DNA from 2 places in the Mesorhizobium sp. KR2-14 genome. Region 2 is predicted to be linked to the other one. Evidence: predicted binding sites of a transcription regulator. Region 2 holds the regulator's gene; the other holds the start of a gene.

The links. The regulator PhoB, encoded in region 2, activates phosphate uptake and scavenging genes when phosphate is short. The targets are predictions, from matches to a motif close to TGTCATNNANCTGTCAT.
Region 1: a site for PhoB is predicted at 5,222-5,238, ahead of ABLE86_RS08335 (RNA degradosome polyphosphate kinase). Genes of this name have one in related genera too.

Annotation. Positions count from the first base shown of each region.
Region 1 is NZ_JBDZDR010000002.1:786,360-793,765, forward strand. Features, by position in the region: gene ABLE86_RS08305 (amino acid ABC transporter substrate-binding protein) at 1-290, shown strand, start outside; gene ABLE86_RS08310 (amino acid ABC transporter permease) at 350-1,540, shown strand; gene ABLE86_RS08315 (amino acid ABC transporter permease) at 1,543-2,700, shown strand; gene ABLE86_RS08320 (amino acid ABC transporter ATP-binding protein) at 2,714-3,517, shown strand; gene ABLE86_RS08325 (FAD-dependent monooxygenase) at 3,661-4,875, opposite strand; gene ABLE86_RS08330 (zinc-finger domain-containing protein) at 4,904-5,149, opposite strand; gene ABLE86_RS08335 (RNA degradosome polyphosphate kinase) at 5,306-7,406, shown strand, end outside.
Region 2 is NZ_JBDZDR010000007.1:102,761-111,131, reverse strand. Features, by position in the region: gene ABLE86_RS17695 (sugar ABC transporter permease) at 1-1,338, opposite strand, end outside; gene xylF (D-xylose ABC transporter substrate-binding protein) at 1,580-2,623, opposite strand; gene ABLE86_RS17685 (ROK family protein) at 2,814-4,049, shown strand; gene phoB (phosphate regulon transcriptional regulator PhoB) at 4,068-4,757, opposite strand; gene phoU (phosphate signaling complex protein PhoU) at 4,777-5,490, opposite strand; gene pstB (phosphate ABC transporter ATP-binding protein PstB) at 5,538-6,362, opposite strand; gene pstA (phosphate ABC transporter permease PstA) at 6,380-7,699, opposite strand; gene pstC (phosphate ABC transporter permease subunit PstC) at 7,696-8,371, opposite strand, start outside.

The sequences.
Region 1 (7,406 bases), on a different contig from region 2:
ACGCATTGGTGCTTTCGGAAGAGCTCGGGATCACCCAGGCCAATGTCGACGAGATGAAGAACTCGACCAATCCGGACATCCAGCGCGTGCTGGGCACCGAAGAGGGCAGCAAGCTGGGCGCCGATCTCGGCCTCGAGAACGACTGGGTCGTGAACATCATCAAGGGTGTCGGCAACTACGGCGAGATTTTCGACCGTAACATCGGTGCCGGGAGCCCGCTGAAGATCGCGCGCGGTCTTAACGCGCTGTGGACCAAGGGTGGATTGCAGTACTCTATGCCCATCCGCTGAGTGATCTTCGGTTCCGGGGGGCGCCGGGCGCCTCCCGTCTCCGTGCAAAGGGAGACTACATGGCTTTGCAGGGCACGATTCGCGAAAGCGGAAATTCGGGCGCTTCCTACCTGAACGACCCGAAAATCCGTGGGCTGATTTACCAGCTCTTACTGTTTGTGGCTCTGGTAGGCTTCGCCTATTGGATCGTCGGCAATACAATCGAAAACCTGAGGCGCGCCAATATCTCCTCGGGCTTCGACTTCCTCAATGGCCGCGCCGGCTTCGACATCAGCGAAACGCTGATCCGCTATTCGTCCAACGACACCTACTGGCGGGCCTTGCTCGTGGGGCTGGTCAATACGGGCGTGGTGGCGGTCATGGGCGTCATCACCGCCTCGGCTATCGGCTTCCTGATCGGTGTCGGGCGCCTTTCCGACAACTGGCTGATCCGAAAGATCTCCACGGTTTACGTCGAGATCTTCCGCAACATCCCGCCCTTGCTGGTCATCTTCTTCTGGTATCTGGGCGTGCTTTCGGCGCTGCCGCAGCCGCGCGAGAGCATCGCGCTGCCCTTCGGCGCCTATCTCAACAATCGCGGCTTTTTCTTTCCGGGGGCCATCTGGGGCGAAGGGGCCTGGCTCATTCCGGTCGCCTTGCTGGTGGCGGTGGGGCTTTGCTGGTTCGTGGCCCGCCGTGCGCGGCAGCGGCAGGCCGAAACGGGAGAGCGGTTTCCGGTGTTCTGGACCTCGGCCGTCCTGCTTGTCGGGCTGCCGGCTCTGGCATTCGTTGCCGCGGGCTTTCCGGTAAGCTTCGAGTTTCCGCAGAAATCCACCTTCAATCTGCTGGGCGGCTCGCAGATCAGGCCGGAATTCCTGTCGCTCTATCTCGCGCTGTCGTTCTATACCGCGGCCTTCATCGCCGAGATCGTGCGGGCCGGCATATTGGGCGTCAACAGGGGGCAGACCGAGGCGGCGTATGCGCTCGGGCTGCGCCGGGGGCAGACCTTGCGCCTTGTGGTGGTGCCGCAGGCGCTGCGCATCATCATTCCGCCGCTCACCAGCCAGTATCTGAACCTGACCAAGAACTCGTCGCTGGCAATCGCCATCGGCTACCCCGACCTGGTGCATATCGGCGGCACGATCCTCAACCAGAGCGGCCATTCCATCGAAATCGTCGCGATCTGGATGGTCGTCTATCTTGGCCTCAGCCTGCTGATGTCCGGTTTCATGAACTGGTTCAACGCCAGGGTGGCGCTGGTGGAGAGATAGCCATGTACAAATCCGATCTCGTCTATGTGCGCCAGCAATTGGACGCAGACGAGCGCCCGCCGGTCAACGAGCAGGGCGCCGTGGCCTGGCTGCGCAAAAATCTCTTCGCTTCGGTGCCCGATACGATTCTCACCATCCTGGGCCTCGCCCTTCTGGCGCTCATACTGCCGCCCTTGTTCCGGTGGGCGTTTCTGGAGGCGCAATGGTTCGGAACGGACCGCACCTTCTGCGCCACGGTCTCGCAGGGCGGCATCCAGCCCGATGGCTGGTCCGGTGCGTGCTGGGCTTTCGTGCGCGCGAAGTTCCTGCAATTCATGTTCGGGCAATATCCGATCGACCAGCGCTGGCGCGTGCTGCTCACCGGCGCGATCTTCGTCGGGCTGCTGGGGCCCTTGCTGGTGCCGGGCGCGCCCTACAAGCGGCTCAACGCCATCCTTCTTTTCGCAGCCTTTCCCTTCATTGCCTTCTTCCTGCTCGTGGGCGGTGTGTTCGGCCTGCCTTTCGTCGAAACCGCGCGCTGGGGTGGCCTGACGATCACGCTGGTACTTTCGATCGTAGGCATAGCGGTATCGCTGCCCGTCGGCATCCTGCTGGCGCTGGGGCGGCGCTCCAAGCTGCCGGTCATCAAGCTTGCGAGTGTGATCTTCATCGAGACGATCCGCGGCGTGCCGCTGGTGACGGTGCTGTTCATGGCCAGCGTCATGTTCCCGCTTTTCCTGCCGGCCGGCATGACCTTCGACAAGTTCCTGCGCGCCTTGATCGGCGTGGTGCTGTTTGCCTCCGCCTATATGGCCGAAGTGGTCAGGGGTGGTCTGCAGGCGATCCCCAGGGGGCAGTATGAGGGAGCGGCGTCGATAGGCCTCAGTTACTGGCAGACGATGAACCTGGTGATACTGCCGCAGTCGCTGCGGCTGGTAATCCCCGGTATCGTCAACACCTTCATCGGGCTCTTCAAGGATACGAGCCTGGTGACTATCATCGGCATGTTCGATCTGCTTGGCATCGTGCGCCAGAACTTCTCGGACGCCAACTGGGCCTCGCCTCAAACGCCGATCAGTGGGTTGGTTTTCGCGGGGTTCATTTTCTGGCTGTTCTGTTTTGGCATGTCACGCTATTCGATCTATATGGAACACCGGCTTGCTACCGGTCACAAACGATAAAGGGGTTCGGCCTATGGCCACAGAAAACGCAGTCAGAGCCGAAGAGATCCGGGTCGACGCCGCCAAGATGCACATCTCGGAAACGGATGTGGCCATCGACATCGTGGGCATGCACAAGTGGTATGGCGAATTCCATGTGCTGAAGGACATCAACCTGCGCGTGATGCGCGGCGAGCGTATCGTTGTCTGCGGCCCGTCTGGCTCGGGCAAGTCGACCATGATCCGCTGCATCAACCGGCTGGAGGAGCACCAGAAGGGCAAGATCATCGTCGACGGCAAGGAACTGACCAACGATCTCAAGAAGATCGACGAGGTGCGCCGCGAAGTCGGCATGGTGTTCCAGCACTTCAACCTGTTCCCGCACCTGACGATCCTGGAGAACTGCACGCTCGCGCCGATCTGGGTGCGCAAGATGCCGAAGAAGCAGGCCGAGGAAGTCGCCATGCATTTCCTCAAGCGGGTGAAGATTCCCGAACAGGCTCACAAATATCCCGGCCAGCTTTCGGGCGGCCAGCAGCAGCGCGTGGCGATTGCGCGTTCGCTATGCATGAACCCGCGCATCATGCTGTTCGACGAGCCGACCTCGGCGCTCGACCCGGAAATGATCAAGGAAGTGCTGGAAACCATGGTCGGTCTGGCCGAAGAAGGCATGACCATGCTGTGCGTGACCCACGAGATGGGCTTTGCGCGCAAGGTCGCCAACCGGGTGATCTTCATGGACCAGGGCCAGATCGTGGAGCAGAACACGCCGAGCGAGTTCTTCGACCATCCGCAGCATGAGCGGACGAAACTGTTCCTGTCGCAGATTCTGCATTGATCAGCCAGCGCCGGCACCTGACCGGCGCTGCTGCAATAGCGTACGAATAGAGCCCGGCTGGAATCCAGCCGGGCTTTTTTGTCAGGGCGACTGACCTCCAACGAGGCATGGAAGCAGTGCGGGCTGGTGGAAACCCGGAAGGTTCAGCCCAATGTGGGTTCCCAGCCGTAGAGCCAGTCGAGGTCGGCGGCGAGCTTTTCCGGCGGACGGGTCCTGAGCACGAGGTTGCGGGCCAGCGCGACCGGCCCCCAGGCCTGCCAGGCAAAGTGATTGAAGGCGCCGCGCCGGGCGACAGCCGCCACGCGCGGCCGCCGCGAAGCTTCCCATGCGGCGAGGGCGGCATTGAGCTCACCCGACCTGTCGGCCACAAAGGCGGCTAGCGTGTCGGCGTCCTCGATGGCCATGGCCGCGCCTTGTGCCGCAAAGGGCGTCATTGCATGCGCGGCGTCGCCGATGAGCGCGACGCCCGAGGCAACCCAGCGGGATTTCGCCGGCACGGTATGGATCGGCCATGCGGTCCACGGTCCCGCATCTTCGGCCAGTCGCGCCAGGGCAGGGGCGGTGTGGCGCATCGCCCGCTTCAGCATGGCGATGTCGGCTTTGTCCGCCCAGCCTTCGGCAAGCGCCTTGCCGGGCGTGAAGGCGACGAGATTGAACGCTGCGCCGCCGCGCACCGGATAGGCAATGAGGTGGGAGCCCGAATGCAGGAAGGCATTGACCGCATTGTCAGAAGCGAACGAGGCGAATGCGCGCCCCGCCTCGCTGTCGCTTTGGATCACCGTCCGCCAGGCCAGTTCGCCGTGAAACTGGCTGCCGCCTCCACCGACCAGGCCTCGCACCGAGGACCAGACGCCGTCCGCGCCGACAAGAAGCAGGCCGATAGTGTCTGCGGTAGTGCCGCCGGGCGCTTGGAAGCTGGCTGCGACACCAGAGCCATCGCCGCTAAACTCGCGCAGCTCAGCGCCCTTGGTCAGCCTGATCGCAGGCAGACGCGATACGGCCTCCAGCAGCGCGGCCTGCAGATCCGCCCGGTGGACGACCAGATAGGGCGCACGCCAACGCTGTTCGGCGCTGGCGCCCAAAGGCACGCGGGCGAGTTCGGTAAGCGTCCTTGCGTCGCGCAGAATCACGCTCTGAGGGTGCACCGCTTTCGGCAGGAGCAACTCCAGAACGCCCAATCGATCCAGAATACGGGTGGCGTTAGGGGATAGCTGCAGGCCCGCGCCGACCTCTACGAGGCTTTCGGAGCGCTCGAAGATCTCGACCGAAAAGCCGCGCCGGGCAAATGCGAGGGCCGCTGCGAGGCCGGCTATGCCGGCTCCTGCGACGATAATCTGACGGGAGCGCGAGATGTCCATTGGACCGGCCGCCGCGCGAAAACGCCTGTCAGGCGGCCTGGATCTTATAGAGGCAGTTTTCCGGGCGCGTCTCGTTGGCCTTCAGGCTGGCGTTAAAACGATAGAGCGTCGAGCAATAGGGGCAGACCTTCTCCGAATCGGCACCCATGTCGAGGAACACGTGCGGATGGTCGAAGGGCGGGGTGGCACCCACGCACATGAATTCCTTCACGCCGATCTCGATCACGGCGTGACCCGCGTCATTCTGGAAATGGGGAATGGAACCGCCGGCCATGGCTTTCTCCTGTCACTTGCAGCCTGCTCATAGCAGGGGTTTGGTGCTTCGCCAATCGCTTTGCAAGCCGTGCGAAATCAAACTGTCGCAAATCCCTGTCAGGAGGTAAGCTAGGCGCAACGAGCGGCAAAGCGCCGTAAAAGGACAAAGAGGGAAATGAACGAACTCAGGCCGGTCCAGACCGAATTCACCACCGTAAGCACTGCCGACGGCGACGTTTCCTCCGGCAACCCGGACCGATTTGTCAATCGTGAGTTCTCCTGGCTTCAGTTCAATCGCCGAGTGCTGGAAGAATCGCAGAACCAGCGGCATCCGCTGCTGGAGCGAGTACGCTTCCTCTCGATTTCCGCCGCCAATCTCGACGAGTTCTTCATGGTGCGTGTGGCGGGCCTCGCCGGTCAGGTCCGGCAGGGGATAGCTGTCCGCAGCCCGGACGGCCGCACGCCCGAGCAGCAGCTCGAACAGATATTGGTGGAGGTGGAGCGCCTGCAGGAGGACCAGCAGAAGAGCTTGTCCAGCCTGGCGGAGCTCCTGAAAAAGGAGGGTATCGAAAGCGTCGCGGGCAACGCGTTGAACAAGGACGAGAAGGCCTGGCTGGAAGAACACTTCCTGGAGCAGATTTTCCCGGTTCTGACGCCCCTGTCGATCGATCCGGCGCATCCGTTCCCCTTTATCCCCAACCTTGGCTTCTCCATCGCCTTGCAACTGCGCCAGCGCGACAGCGGCGAGGAAATGACGGCATTGCTGCGGCTTCCTCCGGCGCTGAAGCGCTATATCCGGCTGCCGTCACGCAAGAGCTGCGTGCGCTTCATTCCTCTGGAAGCCACCGTCAACCTGTTCATCGGAAAGCTGTTCCCCGGCTATGAGGTCAAGGGCGCGGGCACGTTCCGCATCATTCGCGATAGCGATATCGAGGTGGAGGAGGAAGCGGAGGACCTGGTCCAGCTCTTCGAGACGGCCCTGAAGCGGCGGCGGCGCGGCCAGGTGATCCGCATCGAATTCGACAACCAGATGCCTGACGAACTGCGCGAGTTCGTGGCCACCGAGCTTGGTGTGTCGCCTTCTCGCATCAGCGTGCTGACCGGGCCGCTGGCACTCAGCCAGATTTCCGAAATCGTGGCGCTTCCGCGCGACGACTTGAAGTTCCCGCCCTTCAACCCGCGTTTCCCCGAGCGCGTGCGCGACCATGGCGGCGACTGCTTCGCGGCGATCCGCGAGAAGGACTTCATTGTCCACCATCCCTACGAATCGTTCGATGTGGTGGTGCAGTTCCTGCGGCAGGCAGCAGCCGATCCCGACGTGGTGGCAATCAAGCAGACGCTGTACAGGACCTCAAACGACAGCCCCATCGTTCGCGCGCTGATCGACGCCGCCGAAGCGGGCAAGTCGGTCACGGCGCTGGTGGAACTGAAGGCGCGTTTCGACGAGGAGGCGAACATCCGCTGGTCGCGCGACCTGGAGCGCGCCGGCGTGCAGGTGGTGTTCGGCTTCATCGAACTGAAGACGCATGCGAAAATGTCGCTGGTGGTGCGCCGGGAAGAGGGGCGGCTGCGCAACTACGTGCATCTGGGTACCGGCAATTACCACCCGGTCACGGCGCGCATCTACACCGACCTTTCCTTCTTCACCACCGACCCGCATATTGCGCGGGATGTGGCGCAGCTGTTCAACTTCATCACCGGCTACGCGCAGCCGACCGAAGAGATGCTGCTGGCGATGTCGCCGCTGACGCTCAGGAGCCGCATTCTCAAGCACATTACCGACGAGGTCGCGCATGCCAAGGCTGGCCGGCCGGCGCAGATCTGGATGAAGATGAACTCGCTGGTCGACCCCATCATCATCGACGCGCTCTACGACGCCAGCCTTGCCGGCGTGGAAATCGACCTCGTGGTGCGCGGCATCTGCTGCCTGAGACCGCAGGTGCCCGGCCTGTCGGAGAACATCCGGGTGAAATCGATCGTCGGCCGCTTCCTCGAGCACAGCCGCATCTATTGCTTCGGCAATGGCCATGGCCTGCCATCGGACGATGCCATCGTCTACATCGGCTCGGCCGACCTGATGCCGCGCAACCTCGACCGCCGCGTCGAAACGATCGTTCCCATCCTGAATCCGACCGTGCATGAGCAGGTGCTGGGCCAGATCATGCTGGGAAATATCATGGACAACCAGCAAAGTTTCGAAGTATTGGCAGACGGTACCTCGCGGCGCATCGTGCCGGACGAGGGCGAAGAACCGTTCAACGCGCAGGAATACTTCA
Region 2 (8,371 bases):
ACGGCGGTAGAGCGTGTCGAGCCACACGGCCGCGACCAGCACGATGCCAACCACGATGTTCTGCAGCGGCGTGTCCATGCCCAGAAGCACCATGCCCGACTGCAGCGACTGCATCAGCACCGCGCCCAGCATGGCCCCGGCTACCGTGCCGACGCCCCCCGAAAGCGAGGTGCCCCCGATGACCGCTGCGGCGATCACCAGCAATTCGTCCAGGGTGCCCTGCGCATTGGTGGCCGCGTTCAGCCGCGCCGTCGAGATCGCCGCGCCGATGGCCGCCAGGAAGCCCATGAGCATGAAGATCTTCATCGTCACCCAGCGGGTGTTGATGCCGGCCAGTTCCGCCGCCTCCGGGTTGCCGCCGATGGCGAAGACATAGCGGCCGAAGCGGGTGCGGATGGCGATGAAGGTCATGATGATGCCCGCCGCGATCGCGATCAGCACCGGAATGGCGATGCCATGGGCGACGAACAGCCCGCCATCGGGAATCGCGATGTTATTGGCCTCGGCATATTTCTTCACCGTGCCGCTCGGCCATGGGTAGGAATTGGCGACCCACACCGCCAGCAGGATGACGAGGCAGGCGACAGCGCCCAGAAACATTTCGGCCCAGACCGGGCGGAGCGGAAAGCGGAAGCGCTTGCGCTGGTTTCTGCCCGAGACCAGCATCAGGATCACCGCCGCGCAGGCAACGAGGCCGACGACCCAGCTCCAGGTCGCGCCGATCGCCCCTTCCGGTCCCCCGCCCATCAGGCGGAAGGTGGCATCCATCGGCGCCACCGTCTGACCGCTGGTCACCCACCAGGCCGCGCCGCGCCACACCAGCAGCCCGCCCAGCGTGACGATGAAGGCGGGGACCCCCAGATAGGCGATGATGAAGCCGTGCAGTGCCCCGATGGCAAGGCCGACGGTCAGGCCAGCCGCCAGCGCGATGATCCAAATCGATGGATCGCCGAGCGAATAGCCGGCGAAGCGCGGCAGGATGATCGCCTGGGTCACGCCCATGATCATGCCGCATACGCCCAGGATCGAGCCGACCGAAAGGTCGATGTTGCGCGTGACGATGACCAGCACCATGCCCGTCGCCATGACAGCGACCGACGAGGACTGCACCGAAAGGTTCCAGAGGTTGCGCGGGGTCAGGAACAGGCCGTTCGACAGGATGTGGAAGCCGATCCAGATCAGCAGCAGCGCGCCGACCATGCCCAGCATGCGCGTGTCGAGTTCCGTCGCCTGCAGGAAACGCCCGATGGCCCCGGCCTCCGAAGCTCGCGCCCGGTCCGCAAGCCCATGCCCGGCAGTGTCCTGCGCCGCGGGCTCCTGCGTTGTCACTTCGGTCATGACGTCCTCCCGCCCGGTCCGGTCTTGCGCCGGTCTCAGGACCTCATCCTAGCGCACGCCCTTGGAAACACGGAATCGATTTTCCGGAGAGGCACTTTGTGCGAACTGAACACCGCGTGCCCGGCGGCATGCGGCGGCGAATGAAACGCCGCGGTTTCTCCTCAAACCGCGGCGTCCAACGAGCCGGACAGCGGCAGGCGGCCGCGTCTTGCCCGCCCCGTGCGGAACCGAACGAGCCGGCCTAGTCGCAGGCCGCGACCGAACCCGCCTTCACGCCCTGGCAGACCACGTCCTTGGAAACCCAGCCGGCGTCGATGACGACGTTGAGGTTGTCCCTGGTGATCGGCATCGGCTTGAGGAAGACCGAGGTCATCTCGACCTTGCTGGGGCCGTCCGACCACTTGGTCGCGTTCGGGATCTCATCCATCTTCTTGCCGTCGGCGAGCTGTGCGGCGATCTCGGCCGCGGCCTTGCCAAGCTCGCGCGAGTCCTTCCACACCGACACGGTCTGCGTGCCGAGCGCGATGCGGTTGAGCGCGGCATGATCGCCGTCCTGGCCCGAAACCGGCACCGAGCCGGCCAGGCCCTGTGCCTCGAGCGCGGCCACCGCGCCGCCGGCGGTGCCATCGTTGGAGGCCACCACCGCGTCGACCTTGTTGTCGTTGGCGGTCAGGAACTGCTCCATGTTCTTCTGGGCGTTGGCCGGCAGCCAGCCGTCGGTATAGGCCTCGCCGACATTCTTGATCTTTCCGGCGCCGATGGCCTCCTTCAGCACTTCCATCTGCCCGGCGAACAGGAAGTCGGCGTTCGGGTCGGCGCCGTTGCCCTTGATGAAGACGTAGTTGCCTTCAGGCTTCACGGCATAGACGGCCTTGGCCTGCAGGCGGCCTACTTCCTTGTTGTCGAAGGTCAGGTAGAAGGCATCCTTGTTCTCGATCAGGCGGTCGTAGCCCACCACCGGAATGCCCTCGGCCACGGCCTTCTCGACCGCCGGCCCGATGGCGCTGGCGTCCTGCGCCAGGATGATCAACGCGTTGGCGCCCTGCGAGATCAGGCTTTCCACGTCGGTCAGCTGCTTGGCCGCCGAGGACTGGGCGTCGGCGGAAATGTATTTGTCGCCCGAAGCTTCGAGCGCGGCCTTGATCGCCGCTTCGTCGGTCTTCCAGCGCTCCTCCTGGAAGTTCGACCAGGAAACGCCGATGATCTTGTCCTTCGCCTGCGCCACGCCTGCCAGCGACACCGACAGCGCGACACCCGCCAGCAAGGCGGTTGCAAACATCTTCATGATTTCCTCCCTGCGCCCCCTCCAGGGCGCGATGACGATGGCCTGGGGCCCTTGTCGAGGCTATTATTTCGAACCTCGAAAAAATAGTGTCGTAACCCTGAAGTTCTGTCAACATCCCGCCGAAGGTTGACGCGGCGCACGCGAACTGGAATCTGCGCAGCGCAACAAGGCTCCGGGAGGAAATGCCGAAATGCCGGTGGCGATCCGTCACGACGATCTGCGCAAGCGCAACCGCGCCATGGTCATCGCGGCCGTGCGGCGCGCGGGCCAGCCGTCCCGCACCGAGATCGCGGGGACCACGGGCCTCAGCCATTCCACCATCTCGGCCATTTCCGCCGACCTCATCGCCGAAGGCATCCTCGCCGAAAAGGCGGCTGAAGCCGCAAGCTCGAAGCGCGGCCGCCCGCAGGTAGCGCTCGGCCTCGCCCCGGAAGCTGCCGAAGTCATCACCGTGGTGCTGTCGCTCAATTTCCTGTCGGTCGCCGTGGTCGACTACGCCGGGCAGGTGGTCGCATCGGAAGAGCGCCGGCTGGAGACGCTGGCCACCGGGCGCGAAGCGCTGCTCGGCGACTGCGTCGCCATGGTGCGCCGGCAGGTCGAGGCCCGCCGGGCCGTAGGCCATCGCGTGCTGCGCATCGGCATGGCCGTGCAGGGCATCACCGATGCCGGCTCGCGCATGATGCTGTGGTCGCCGATCACGCCGCACGCGCATCTCGAATTCGCCGACCGGATCGAAGCCGCCACCGGCATCCCCGCCACCGTGGAGAACGACTGCAACATGATCGCGGTGGCGCTGCGCTGGCGAAAGCCCGAGCGCTACCGCAACGACTTCATCGCCATCCTGCTCTCGCACGGCATCGGCATGGGCATGGTGCTGAAGGGGGAGCTGTTCACCGGCACGCAATCGTCGGGCTGCGAGTTCGGCCACATGATCCACCGGCCCGACGGGGCGCTGTGCCGCTGCGGCCGGCGCGGCTGCGTGGAAGCCTATGCCGGCAACTACGCCATCTGGCGCAATGCGCGGGGCCAAAGCGAGGACCAGGCGCCGCTGGCAGACATTTCGGACGAAGAGATACGCGCCATGGCCGACAGGGCGCGGGCGGCCGACGGCCCGGAGCGCGAGGCCTTCCGCATCGCCGGCGAAGCCATCGGCTTCGGCCTCGGCAGCCTGTTTGCGCTGATCGACCCCGCACCCGTCGCGCTGGTCGGCATCGGCGCGACCGCCTTCGACCTCATCGAGCCGGCGCTGCGCTCAGCTATCGACAAGACCGCGGGCGGCCAGCACAACAAGGCGATCTCCTTCGACACCTTGCCGAACGAACGGCCGCTGATCCGCGAAGGCTGCACAATGACCGCCCTCACCTTCCTTGACCGCGAAATCTTCGCGCCGGGCCCTGCGCCGCTAAGCGCCGCGGGCGCGGCTTGAGCGGCGGCCGGGCCGGGCTCAGTCCTCGCGGATGGCGTAGCCCGAGCCTCGGATGGTGCGGATCACATCCGGCAGGTTGCCGGGATTGATCGCCTTGCGCAGGCGGCCCACATGCACGTCCACCGTGCGCTCGTCGATATAGATCGTCTCGCCCCAGACATTGTCGAGCAGCTGCCCGCGCGAGAAGACGCGGCCGGGGTGGCGCATCATGAATTCCAGCAGGCGGAATTCGGTGGGCCCGAGCTTGATCTCGCTCTTGCCGCGATAGACGCGGTGCGCCTCGCGGTCGAGCATGATGTCGCCCACCTTCAGCACGCTGGACAGAACCTCGGGCTTGGCGCGGCGCAGCAGCGCCTTCACCCGCGCCATGAATTCCGGCGTCGAGAACGGCTTGACCAGATAGTCGTCGGCGCCGGTGGAAAGGCCGCGCACGCGGTCGCTCTCCTCGCCGCGCGCCGTCAGCATGATGATGGGCAGGCGCTCGGTCTCGGGGCGCATCCTCAGGCGGCGGCACAGTTCGATGCCGGAGACCGCCGGCAGCATCCAGTCCAGCACCAGAAGGTCGGGCACATTCTCCTGCAGGCGGATTTCCGCCTCGTCGCCACGTGGCACGACCTCGACCTGATAGCCTTCCGATTCCAGATTGTAGCGGAGCAGGACGCCCAGCGGCTCCTCGTCCTCCACTACCATGATTTTCGGGGCGATCATCACTTTTCCGGTCTCCCGCTCAGGTCGTCGATTCCGGCGCCGAAAGCGAGGTCTCGTCGAACTTCGGCCGGTTGGGCGGCAACTGCTGGCCAGTCATCACATAGTAGGCGTTCTCGGCGATGTTGGTGACATGGTCGCCGATGCGCTCGAGGTTCTTGGCGCAGAACAGAAGATGCGTGCAGGCGGTGATGTTGCGCGGATCCTCCATCATGTAGGTCAGCAGCTCGCGGAACACGGAGGTGTACTTCACGTCGATGTTCTCGTCCGCCGCGCGCAGCGCCTTCAGGCCTTCGGGCTGGCGGGTCACATATCTGTCGACCACGCCGTTGATCTGCTCCAGCACCATGTCCGACATCGTCTCGATGGAGTGGGCGAGGCTGCGCGGCGTGGCGCTCTCACCCACGGCGCCGACGCGCTTGGCGATGTTCTTGGCAAGGTCGCCGATCCGCTCCAGGTCGCCGGCCATGCGGATCGCGCCCACCACGGCGCGCAGGTCCTGCGCCATGGGCTGCCGCTTGGCGATCAGCGTGATGGCGCGGTCGTCCAGCTCGCGCTGGCGCGCGTCCATCACCGCGTCGTCGGAAATCACCCGCTGGGCAAGCGCATTGTCGGAATTGACCAGCGCCCGGATGGCGCCACAGACCATGGCGCCGGCCAGATCGCCCATGTCGCGCAGCAGCCGGTCGATGTGCCCCAGTTCCTCGTCAAAGGACGTGACGGTGTGTTTGCCCATGATCATGTCTTTGCAATCCTTTGTCCGGCGTGCGGATCAACCGCGAGTCAGCCAAACCGGCCGGTAATGTAGTCCTGCGTGCGCTTGTCGTCGGGGTTGGTGAACATCTTGTCGGTGTCGCCCTCCTCGACCAGCTGGCCCAGATGGAACATGGCCGTGCGCTGCGAAACGCGCGCCGCCTGCTGCATGGAGTGGGTGACGATGACGATGGTGTAGTTCTGGCGCAGCTCGTCGATCAGCTCTTCCACGCGTGCGGTGGCGATCGGATCGAGCGCCGAGCATGGCTCGTCCATCAGGATCACCTCTGGCGAAACGGCGATGGCGCGGGCGATGCACAGGCGCTGCTGCTGGCCGCCGGAAAGCCCGGTGCCCGGCTCGTTCAGGCGGTCCTTCACCTCGTTGAACAGGCCGGCCTTCTTCAGGCTGGTCTCGACGATGGCATCCAGGTCGGCCTTCTTGCGGGCGAGGCCGTGGATGCGCGGGCCATAGGCCACGTTCTCGTAGATCGACTTCGGAAACGGGTTCGGCTTCTGGAACACCATGCCCACGCGGGCGCGCAGCTCCACCACGTCGATGCTCTTGTCGTAGATGTCCTGTTCGTCCAGCGTGATCTGGCCGGTCACGCGGGCGCCGTCGATGGTGTCGTTCATGCGGTTCAGGCAGCGCAGGAAGGTCGACTTGCCGCAGCCCGAAGGGCCGATCAGCGCCGTCACCTGGTTTTCGCGCACGTCGAGGTCGACGTCGAACAACGCCTGCTTGTCGCCATAGAACACGCACACCTTGCGGCCGCGCATCTTGATGATTTCCTTGGGCGTACCGTTCATCTTGTCGTTCACCGCGTTCTCGAGTGCCACTTCCGTCATGATGTTCATACTAAAGCATCCTTCGCCTACCAGCGCCGCTCGAAACGCCGTCGCAGCACGATGGCCGTGATGTTCATCGCCATCAGGAACACGAGCAGGATGATGATGGCGCCCGACATGCGCTCCACGAAGGCGCGCTCGGCCTCGTTGGCCCACATATAGATCTGCACCGGCAGCGCCGTGGCAGGCTCCAGCGGCGTGGCCGGATAGTCGGCCACGAAAGCGACCATGCCGATCAGCAGCAGCGGCGCCGTCTCGCCCAGCGCGCGCGCCAGGCCTATGATGGTGCCGGTGAGGATACCGGGGGTTGCCAGCGGCAATATGTGCTGGAACACCATCTGCATCTTGGAGGCGCCCAGCCCAAGGGCGGCCGAGCGGATCGAGGGCGGCACGGCGGCAAGGGCGGCGCGGGTCGCGATGATGATGGTGGGCAGCGTCATCAGCGTCAGCACCAGTCCGCCGACCAACGCCGCCGAGCGCGGCAGGCCGAGGAAGTTGATGAACACCGACAGGCCCAGCAGGCCGAACACGATCGACGGCACCGCGGCCAGGTTGTTGATGTTGACCTCGATCAGGTCGGTCAGCCGGCTCTTCTTGGCGAATTCCTCGAGATAGATCGAGGCGGCCACGCCGATGGGCAGCGCCAGCAAGAGCACGATCACCATCATGTAGAAAGAGCCGATGATCGCCACGCCCATGCCCGAGGTTTCCGGCCGGCTGGAGGCGCCGAAGGTGAACAGGCCCTTGTTGAAATGCTCGGCCAGCGAACCGTCGGCGGCAAGCTGCTTCATCCATGCCACCTGTTGGTCGGAAACCTTGCGCCGGCTTTCGTCCACCGAAAGGTCGATCTGGCCCTTGAAGGCGGAATCGATGTTGGCGGCAACAAGGATGTCGACATTGCGCGTCGTGCCGATCACCGACGGGTCGTCCATCACCACCGAGCGCAGCTGCGCCCGCACGCCGTCCGAAAGGAAGCCCTTGAGCTTGCGAATGGCAGCCTTGTCGTGCGGGTCGATGCCGAGCTTGGCCACAAGCGCGCTTTCGGCCAGCTTGGGATAGTTGGCCGTGATGAGCACGTTCGGGTCGGTCGCGCGCTTGCCTTCGGGGTCGATGACCTTCTCGTTGAAGGTTATCGGCAGGGTCACCGTCGTCTGCCAGAAGGCGGTGTAGCCCTTGGAGACCACGGAGGTCAGCATTACCGCCAGGAACACCAGGCCGATGGAAATCGCCAGCAGGCCATAGAAGCGGAAACGACGCTCGGCGGCGTAGCGGCGCTTCAGGCCGATGTCGCGGCGCGGGCGCGCAACGGTGCCGCCGGCAATGCCGTTCAAGGGAATGTCGGTCATTCGTACTGTTCCCGGTACTTGCGCACGATGTAGAGCGCGAAGATGTTCATCACCAGCGTCAGGGCAAACAGCGTGATGCCGAGCGCAAAGGCCACCAGCGTCTGCGGCGAGTTGAACTCGAGGTCGCCGGTGAGCTGGTTGACGATCTTCACGGTGATGGTGGTCATCGCCTCGAACGGGTTGAGCGTCAGATTGGCGGCCACGCCGGCGGCCAGCACCACGATCATGGTCTCGCCGATGGCGCGCGAGGCGGTGAGCAGGATGGCGCCGACGATGCCCGGAAGTGCTGCCGGCAAAATAACCCGCTTGATGGTTTCCGAGCGCGTCGCGCCAAGCCCAAGCGAGCCGTCGCGCAGGGCGCGGGGAACTGCGGTGATGATGTCGTCGGAGAGCGAGGAAACGACCGGGATGAGCATCACGCCCATCACCAGGCCGGCGGTGAGGATGCTCTGCGCCTGGATGAAGCTGGTGCCGCCGGCAAGTGCCGCACTCAGGTCGCGCAGGAAGGGCCCGAGCGTCACCAGCGCGAAGATACCGTAGACGATGGTCGGGATGCCCGCCAGCAGCTCCAGCGCCGGCTTGACCGTGGCGCGCAGCCTGGGCGAGGCGTATTCGGCCATGTAGACGGCCGACATCAGCCCGACCGGCACGGCCACCAGCATGGCCACGAAG